DNA from 2 places in the Propionibacterium sp. genome. Region 1 is predicted to be linked to the other one. Evidence: riboswitches for the same ligand, from Rfam matches in the RefSeq annotation. Region 1 holds a riboswitch; the other holds the start of a gene.
What was found. A riboswitch is a leader RNA that binds a small molecule or an ion and turns the genes downstream of it on or off. The one in region 1 is predicted to bind FMN.

Region 2: another riboswitch for FMN. It lies ahead of ribD (bifunctional diaminohydroxyphosphoribosylaminopyrimidine deaminase/5-amino-6-(5-phosphoribosylamino)uracil reductase RibD); the one in region 1 lies ahead of ABF648_RS08815 (ABC transporter permease).

What each region holds. Positions count from the first base shown of each region.
Region 1 is NZ_JBDNTB010000045.1:13,287-17,910, reverse strand. Features, by position in the region: gene ABF648_RS08820 (ABC transporter substrate-binding protein) at 1-842, opposite strand, end outside; gene ABF648_RS08815 (ABC transporter permease) at 839-1,669, opposite strand; FMN riboswitch at 1,838-1,968, opposite strand; gene ABF648_RS08810 (MFS transporter) at 2,009-3,553, opposite strand; gene ABF648_RS08805 (sugar kinase) at 3,804-4,624, opposite strand, start outside.
Region 2 is NZ_JBDNTB010000042.1:10,646-15,269, forward strand. Features, by position in the region: gene ABF648_RS08415 (acetolactate synthase large subunit) at 1-45, shown strand, start outside; gene ilvN (acetolactate synthase small subunit) at 42-569, shown strand; partial or broken gene ilvC (ketol-acid reductoisomerase) at 597-1,643, shown strand; FMN riboswitch at 1,832-1,948, shown strand; gene ribD (bifunctional diaminohydroxyphosphoribosylaminopyrimidine deaminase/5-amino-6-(5-phosphoribosylamino)uracil reductase RibD) at 2,104-3,204, shown strand; gene ABF648_RS08435 (riboflavin synthase) at 3,189-3,851, shown strand; gene ribA (GTP cyclohydrolase II) at 3,898-4,624, shown strand, end outside.

The sequences.
Region 1 (4,624 bases):
AGCGTCGGCACGTACTTCGCCGAGATCGTCACCGTGTCGTCGGGATTGGAGCGGCAGTAGGCCACGGCCTCGTCGAGCCCGCGCATCAGGGCCTGCAGATCGGACTTGCGACTGTTGACCGTCTGTCCCAGTGCCCCGAGCCCGACACCGACCAGGGGTGTGCCGGCGTCAAGAGTGATCTGGCGAATCGCGAAATCTGCCTGCTGGAATTTGACGGCATCGTTGTTGGAGAAGCCGATCACCGAATCCACCTTGTGGGTTGTCAATGCCGCCTGCTGGGTGTAGCCGATGGACTGGATCGACACATCGGTCTGGGTGAGGCCTGCCTGCTTCAGCAGAGCGAGCAGGGCGTACCAGCTCTGGCCGTACTGCCCGGGGATGCCGACGCTGTGCCCCTTGAGGTCGGCGGCTGTCTTGATCGGTGAATCCTCGGGAACGATGAGTTCTGCTGGGTATGTCTGGTACATGGTCGCGAAGTTGACCACGTCGATGCCCTGGGAACGGGCGACCATCATCTCGTCACCACCGGCGTAGACGAGGTCCTCCTGGCCGGCCTGCAGTGCGCCGGTCAGCGATTCGGAGGCGCCGTGGTGACGCAGATTCACCGACAGCCCCTCCTGCGCGAAGAAGCCCTTCTCGACCCCGACATAGAAGGGCGCGAACTGGATGTCAGGGGTATAGGTGAGCCCCACGGTGATGGCCTTGCCGGGTGTGCTGGAGGCCGAACTCGACGAGCCTGAGGCGGAACAGCCTGTGATCAGGGCAAGCACTGCGACCAGTGCCACCAGCACGAATGCCGGCCGGCTGCCGTGTGATCGTGTCGTGCGCTGCATGTGTGTCATGCGACCAATTCCTCAATTCTGGTGGGGTGTCCCAGCTGGGCCCCTGCGGTGAGCAGAGGTTGTTCGTCCCCGGTGTCGTCCGGGAACTTCTGATTGCGCCTGCGTGGCAGGCGATAGGGGTCGGTGAGGTGCTCCACCAGGACGAGGGCCGAGGGCCTGGCGCCGGCCACCCCCCCCCGCCCGAGGTGGGGGCCCACCCCCCCGGGGGTGCCGGCCGCGGGCGGCTCCCCCGAGACGACCATGCCCAGGCCCTTCCCGCCCATCACGAATTCGCCGACGACGGCGCCCGTGATGGAAAGGGTGAAGCCGTTCCGGATTCCGGTGAGCAACACGGGCCGGGCCAGCGGGGCTTCGATGGCCCACACCATGCTCCAACCCGAGGCACCGTCCAGCTGGGCTGCCTCCACCACATCCGGGTCGATGCCACGGATGCCGAGCACGGTGGACAGCACCAGGGGGAAGAAGACGATCAACGAGCACAACAAGGCGATGGGGATCAGCCCGTAGCCCACCCAGATGACCAGCAGCGGGGCCAGCGCCACGGCAGGTATGGCCTGTGACGCGGCCAGATAGGGGAACAGCGCGGCCTGCGCCAGGTGGGAGCCGGCGATCAGATAGCCCAACGGCAGAGCCACGACGGTGGCGACCATGCAGCCGAGCACCGCCTCCCCGACCGTCACCGCGGTGGGGCCGAGCAGAGTTCTTTGGGCGAGATCCTGAACCAGGCGCACCCCGACGGAGTGCGGTGTGGGGAGCAGTGCAGCCGGAATTCGGCCCGATGTCGCGAGCAGTTGCCAGATGGCCAGCACCACCGCCCCGAGCGTCATCGGTGCGAGAATGCGGATGGGCAACGGAACCGGCCGTTGCCGTCCGCGAATCCGGCTCATTCGGTGTCTTCACCCCTCCCACGTCTGCGGTGACCGGGGCCAAGGTGGCGGCTCGGATCAATGCCCACCCGATTCAACCGGACGAGCATTGCTCCGTCATGCACTACCTCACGTGCTCTCCCATCCGGACTTTCACCGTCGGTACCGGAATTTCACCGGTTCAGCCCTCCCCCACGAGTGGGTTCGGGTTCGCGGACTGTCACCGCCGGCTCGGATTCTCACCGACCCCGGGCACGCTGAACAACGAGGTCAATGATAGCCCGGAAGGTCTCCACGGCCTCAGTCGTCCGCCGTGTTGTGGGGACGCTCCGGATGGGCGGGGAAGAAGATCCCCACCGCGATCGTCGCGCAGGCCACCGCCAGAGCGCTCACGCCGAGACCGATCCTCATGCCATCGACATAGCCCTCCCTGATCAGTGGCAGCAGTCCCGCGTACTGGGGTTCCTGGGCCAGATCGACCGCCTGGGCCACCGAGCTGAGCACGCCCGACCGGGTCTGCGGGTCGAGCGCCTCGACGAGTTGGTGGGTTTCCATGGCGCCCCGGTAGCGCGCGGCGAGCAGCGAGCCGACGACGGCGACGCCCATGGCGCTGCCCACCTGCATGAGTGCGCTGTTGGTGGCAGAACCCGCACCCTCGGACTCCGAGGGCAGCGAATCCATCACCGCCTGGGTGGCTGCGGGCATGAGCACGCCGGCCCCGAGCCCGAACAGCAGTGCCCCAGGCAGCAGCGACGGATACGAGGTCTCGTTGGGAACCAGGGCAAGCCAGGCGAAACCGGCCGTCACGCACAGCAGCCCCGCCATCACCGCCCGTTTGATGCCGAAGTGGCGCAGTGCGAGAGGTGCGGCCACGGCGCCGGTCAGCATCATCGCCGCAACCGGCATGATCGCCAGGCCGGACTGCCAGGGCGTGAAACCGAGCACGTATTGGAGCAGCTGGGTGAGCACGAACAGGGCACCGGCGCCGCCTCCGGTGACCAGCCCCGAGACGCACACCGACACGGCAAAGGTGCGATGTTCGAACAGGCTCAGACGCAGAATCGGCGACTCGACCTTGCCCTGCCACCAGACGAAGAAGACGATCATCGCGATCCCGCCGAGGAAGGCCACGATCACCGCCGGCGACCCGACCCCCAGACCCGGCGCGGAGATGACCGACCAGCACAGCACCGAGAGCCCGCCGATCGACAGACCGGTGCCCAGCCAGTCGAGCTTCTCGTCCGCGCGTTCGGGGATGACATGCGGGATGAAGATGAGCGTGCCGATCAGGCACAATGCCGCCACCGGCACATTGATGAGGAAGATCGAACCCCACCGGAAGTGCGCCAGCAGCGCACCCGACAGCAGCGGCCCCACAGCAGCTCCGGCCCCGTTCGCCCCGGACCAGATGGCGAAGGCCGTGGTGCGTTCGGTGGGCTTGCGGAAAAGCACCGAGATGAGGGCCAGCGTCGAGGGGGTCAGCAGGGCGGCACCGACACCGGTGCACGCACGTGCCGCAATGAGCATTCCGGTGTTCACCGACAGGCCGGCTGCCAGTGAGCACAGACCGAAGGCGATCACGCCGGCGATGAAGGTGCGGGTACGTCCCCATCGGTCCACGAGATTTCCCGCCAGCAGCAGAAAGCCGGCATAGGTCACCTGATAGGCATCGACCGTCCACTGCAGAGCGTCATTGGTTGCTCTCAGGTCACGGGCGAGCGTGGGCAGCGCCACATTGAGAATGGTGTTGTCCATGGAGGCCATGAACAGAGCCAGGGCTAGGACGATCAGGCCGATCCATCGCCAGCGCGCGTTGTGCGCTGCAGCTCTTTCGACCTGGGTCACCCGTCGGCCGCCTTTCACGCCGGCGCGCCGTGGCGGCGTCGCCTCAAGTGGTCGAATGCCGAAAGTTCTTCGGCAAGCAATTCAATGTATCGCCCTGGGCGACTGTCGCCCTCGAGAGGCACGCCACGACAGGCGCAACGTCATGGGTTCTCCCTGGATGTGGGCAGCAAAGAGCCGGTGCCCCCATCTCGAACACCGGCTCTTCGTGCTGCCGCTTCCTGGCTCCCGCCGGGTGCGAATATCAGCTGAATCAGCGATCGACGCGCGCGTTTCCGCCGCCTGCGAGCTTGTAGACCTCAGCCTTGGACGCCATGGAAGTGTCGCCAGGTGTGGTCATGGCCAGCGCGCCGTGTGCGGCCGCCAGGTTCACGCAGGTCTGCAGGGGTTCCTCGGCCAGCAGTCCGTAGACCAGGCCGGACGCGAACGAGTCACCGCCGCCGACGCGATCGAAGATCTCCATCGCCACGCGCTGCTGAGCCTGCACGAGACCGTCCTGGGCGCTCCAGGCCAGTGCACTCCAGTCATTGGAGGATGCCGAGCGCACACCGCGCAGGGTGGTCGCGATGACCTTGAAGTTCGGGTAGCTGGCGGCGACCCGGGAGATCATGGCGCCGAACTTGTCGATGGGCAGCTCGGTGAGGTTCTCGTCCACGCCCTCCACCTCGAAGCCGAGGGCTGCCGTGAAGTCCTCTTCATTGCCGATCATGACGTCGACATAAGGGGCGATTTCGCGGTTGACCTCCTGCGCGCGGGGCTTGCCACCGATCGCCTTCCACAGGCTCGGACGGTAGTTGAGGTCGTAGGAGACGATGGTGCCGTTCTCGTGCGCCGCCTTGACGACGTCGATGCAGGTCTGTGCACTCTGTTCGGACAGCGCCGCATAGATGCCACCGGTGTGCAGCCAGCGCACCCCCTGGTCGGCGAAGAGCCCCTTGAGATCGAAGTCGGAAGCCTTGGCCTGCGAGATGGCAGTGTGGCCACGGTCGGAGGCACCGACGGAGCCGCGCACGCCGAAGCCGCGCTCGGTGAAGTTGAGGCCATTGCGGGAGGTGCGTCCCACACCGTCACTGG
Region 2 (4,624 bases), on a different contig from region 1:
ATCGCCCGTGGCATGGCGCCTCAGTGGCACGAGGAGGAGCTGTGAGCAGCCATACGCTCAGCGTCCTGGTGAGCAACCGCCCCGGCGTGCTGGCCAGGGTGGCGGGACTCATCTCGCGGCGCGGATTCAACATCGACTCGCTGGCCGTCGGCACCACGGAACGCCCAGAAGTCTCCAGGATGACCATCGTGATGTCTCTCGAGGACGAGAGCGTGGTCGAACAGGTCGTCAAGCAGCTCAACAAGCTCATCGAGGTCTACAAGATCGTTGAGCTGGACGACGATGCCATCAACCACGAGCTGCTGCTGGTCAAGGTGCGATGCACCGACCACACGCGGGCCGCGGTGATCGACATCACCAATCTCTTCCGGGCACACGCGGTTGACGTGAGCCCGGAGTCGGTGACCATCGAGGCCACCGGGGGCCAGGCGAAGATCGAGGCACTCACCACCATGCTCACCCCGTACGGCATCATCGAGTTGGTGCAGTCGGGGCGGGTTGCCCTGGGGCGAGGCAGCAAGAGCATCAACGAGAAGAATCGTCCGGCTCTGGCCAGGCATTCGTCCTGAACAACCCGCGACTCGCAACAACAACAACAATCAGGAGAAGTAATGGCAGCAGAAATGTTCCACGAGGACGACGCCGATCTGTCGATCATCCAGTCGAAGACCGTTGCGGTCATCGGCTACGGCTCGCAGGGTCACGCGCACGCACTCAATCTGCGCGACAGCGGCGTGAACGTCGTCGTGGGCCTGCGTGAGGGATCCCATTCGATCGCTCAGGCCAAGGAAGCCGGCCTGACCGTGAAGTCCGTCGAGGACGCCGTCAAGGATGGTGACGTCGTCACCATCCTCGCCCCTGACCAAGTGCAGGCACAGGTCTACAAGGACTCCATCGAGCCCAATCTGAAGCCCGGTGCGGCCCTGCTGTTCGCCCACGGTTTCAACATCCACTACGGATACATCAAGCCCTCGTCCGACCACGACGTCATCATGGTTGCCCCGAAGGGGCCAGGCCATGTCGTGCGCCGCGAGTTCGAGGCGGGGCGTGGGGTCCCGGTGCTGGTCTGTGTGGAGCAGGACGCCTCCGGCCAGGCCTGGCCACTGGTGCTCTCCTACGCCAAGGCGATCGGCGGCCTGCGCGCCGGCGCCATCAAGACCAGCTTCCGCGAGGAGACCGAGACTGATCTGTTCGGCGAGCAGGACGTGCTGTGCGGCGGCCTGTCCAAGCTCATCGAGACCGGCTTCGAGGTGCTCGTCGAGGCGGGCTACCAGCCCGAGATGGCCTACTTCGAGGTCTGTCACGAGATGAAGATGATCGTCGACCTCATCAACGAGGGTGGCATCTCCAAGCAGCGCTGGTCCTGCTCCGACACCGCCGAGTACGGCGACTACGTGTCGGGCCCGCGCGTGATCGACGAGAACGTCAAGAAGAACATGAAGGCTGTTCTCTCCGACATCCAGGACGGCACCTTCGCCAAGAACTTCATGGACGACCAGGCTGCTGGTGCCCCCGAGTTCAAGAAGCTGCGCGCCGAGGGCGAGGCCCATCCGATCGAGGCCACCGGCAAGCAGATCCGCGCCCTGTTCGCATGGGCCGAGGACAAGGACGCCGACTACACCGAGGGTTCTGTCGCGCGCTGAACACGCTGACCTGATTCGCGCCATGCGCGAGTTGATCCGCTGACTCCGGCGGGTGCAGGGGTGGGGTCATCCCTCTCCTGCACCCTGCTGGGACCGCGGCAGCCTGGCGCCCTTGGGGGCGTACAGTGTGCCCCGAGATCTGAGTTTCACGAAGCTGAACGGTGGGAACTCAGGAAAAAACTGAACAGCAACGTCTTCGGGGCAGGGTGAAATTCCCGATCGGCGGTACAGTCCGCGAGCGCTTCTGCGCATGATCCGGTGCAATTCCGGAACCGACAGTAAAGTCTGGATGGAAGAAGACGTGTCGAATTCTTTTTCGCACTGCGCGGTGCAGTGGTGGTGCAAAATCCATTGCTGAATCGACTGGAATTGTTCCGGTCATCGTGCATGATCAATTCGGCACCAGAACCCAATACCCGAAGTCATCGACGAATTCAGGTATTGCAATCCGGGAGTTCTGGTGTCAGACGAACAATTCATGCGCGCGGCGCTCTCCTGCGCCCAGATCGGCCTGGGCAGGGTCAACCCCAATCCACTGGTCGGCGCCGTCGTGGTGCATCACGGCGTGATCATCGGGCGTGGCGGCCACGAGTACTTCGGTGGCCCGCACGCAGAACGCAATGCGCTGGCGGCATGCGCAGACGATCCCCATGGCGCGACGATCTATGTGACCCTGGAGCCCTGCTGCCACACCGGCAAGACCCCGCCGTGCACCGATGCGCTCATCGCGGCAGGCATCACCCGGGTGGTGGTCGGGTGCCTCGACCCCAATCCACTGGTGGCCGGCAGGGGCGTGGCCGCACTGCGCGCTCACGGCATCGCCGTCGCCACAGGCGTGCTCACCCAGGAGTGTGCGGCGCTCAATGAGCCCTTCCTCCATTTCATCACCACCGGACGTCCCCTCGTGGTGATGAAGTACGCGATGACCCTGGACGGCAAGATCGCCACCCGCACCGGAGCCTCTCGCTGGGTCAGTGGCGAACAGTCCCGTGAGCGTGTTCAGCAGGATCGCCACCGGTGGGCCGCGATCATGGTGGGCGTCGGCACCGTGCTCGCCGACGATCCGCACCTCACCTGCCGCCTGCCCGGCAGCCACAGCCCACTGCGCATCATCTGCGACACCCGGCTGCGCACCCCCATGGACGCCGCTGTCGTGCGCACCGCGCACCACACGCCAACACTGCTTGCCACCTGCAGCACCGACACCGCTAGGGCCGAGGGATACCGCCAGGCAGGCTGCGAGGTGATGGTGCTTCCCACCAGCGAGGGACACGTCGATCTGCGGGCGCTGTGCACCGCGCTGGGTGCCCGCGGCATCGACTCCGTGGTGCTCGAGGGCGGCGCCCGGCTCAACTGGTCCGCGCTGCACGCGGGCATCGTCAACAAGATCCAGGCCTATCTCGCCCCGAAGCTGTTCGGTGGCGCCGACGCCCCGTCGCCTGTCGCGGGAATCGGTGTCAGCGATCCCAGCTCGGCCTTCCAGATCGGCCCGCCGCAGCTCACCCGGCTCGGTGAGGACCTGCTGTGGGAGAGCGAGGTGCTCCAGTGTTCACAGGCATAGTCGAAGAAGTGGGGACCGTCCGGGCGGTACGTCGCACCGGACAAGCCACCGAGCTCGAGATCGGCGGACCGCTCGTGGTTGACGATGCCGCAGTGGGCGACTCGATCTGCGTCAACGGGGTCTGCCTCACCGTCACTCGCCTCGCACCGGACAGCTTCTGCGCCGATGTCTCACCCGAGACGATGGCCTGCTCGGCGCTGCGGCTGGTCAGAGCGGGGGAACGGGTCAACCTGGAACGCGCGATGCCCGCAGACGGTCGCTTCGGCGGCCACTTCGTCACAGGGCACGTGGACACGACAGGCGTGGTGAGCGCGCTGCGCACCGACGCGAATGCAGTCTGGTTCGCGGTGCACGCCGACCAGCAATTCACCCGGCATCTGGTGCAGAAGGGCTCCGTGACGGTGGACGGCGTGAGCCTCACGGTGGCCAGGCTCGGTGCCGGCAGTTTCGAGGCTGCCGTGATCCCGCACACCGCAGAGCGCACCACGCTCGGAAGCCGGCGTCGCGGCGACACGGTGAATCTGGAGGCCGACATCCTTGGCAAGTACGTGGAGGCCCTGCTCGGCGCGTCTGGCTCCGCCAACAGCTCAAGACATACATCATTTGCCCAGATGCTGGGCGCACCGACGAGAGGAAACCATGCCTGACAAGCAATTGAGCCACCTGGAATCAGCCGATCGCGACGATTCCGGCTTGGCCCGCCAGGGAGTCGAAGCTGTGATCGCCGACCTGCGCCTGGGACGCATCGTGCTTGTCAGCGACAACGAGGATCGTGAGAACGAGGGCGACCTGATCTGTGCCGCAGCCCCCGTCACTGATGAGCAGATCAACTTCATGGCCGCCCACGCCCGGGGACTGATCTGCATGCCGATGGCCAACTCGGTGTGCCGGCGTCTGGGCCTGGAGCCCATGAGTTCGCGCAATGGTGACAATCACCAGACCGCCTTCATGGTGTCGGTGGACCATGTGAGCGCCACCACCGGCATTTCCTGTGGTGAACGGGCCCTTACCGCGCGAGCCTGTGCCGACCCGGGTCTGCGCCCCGGACAACTGCGCCGGCCGGGCCACATGTTCCCCCTGGAAGCGCGCCCAATGGGGGTGCTCGAACGAGAAGGGCACACCGAGGCCACCGTCGACCTGTTGACACTCGCGGGTCAGGAACCCTGCGGGCTGTGCTGCGAGATCATGGCCGAGGACGGCACCATGATGCGTCGCCCGCAGCTGCGGGAATTCGCCCGGCGCTGGGATCTGGCGTCGTGCACCATGGCCGACATCAAGGCCTATCGCTGGCGCCACGAAGTGCTCGTCGAACGCGCTGCCACCGCATCGCTGCCCACACGACACGGCGACTTCATGGTGCATGCCTATCGCGATCGGGTCAGCGGGGCGGAGCACCTCGCCCTGGTCACGGGGGACATCG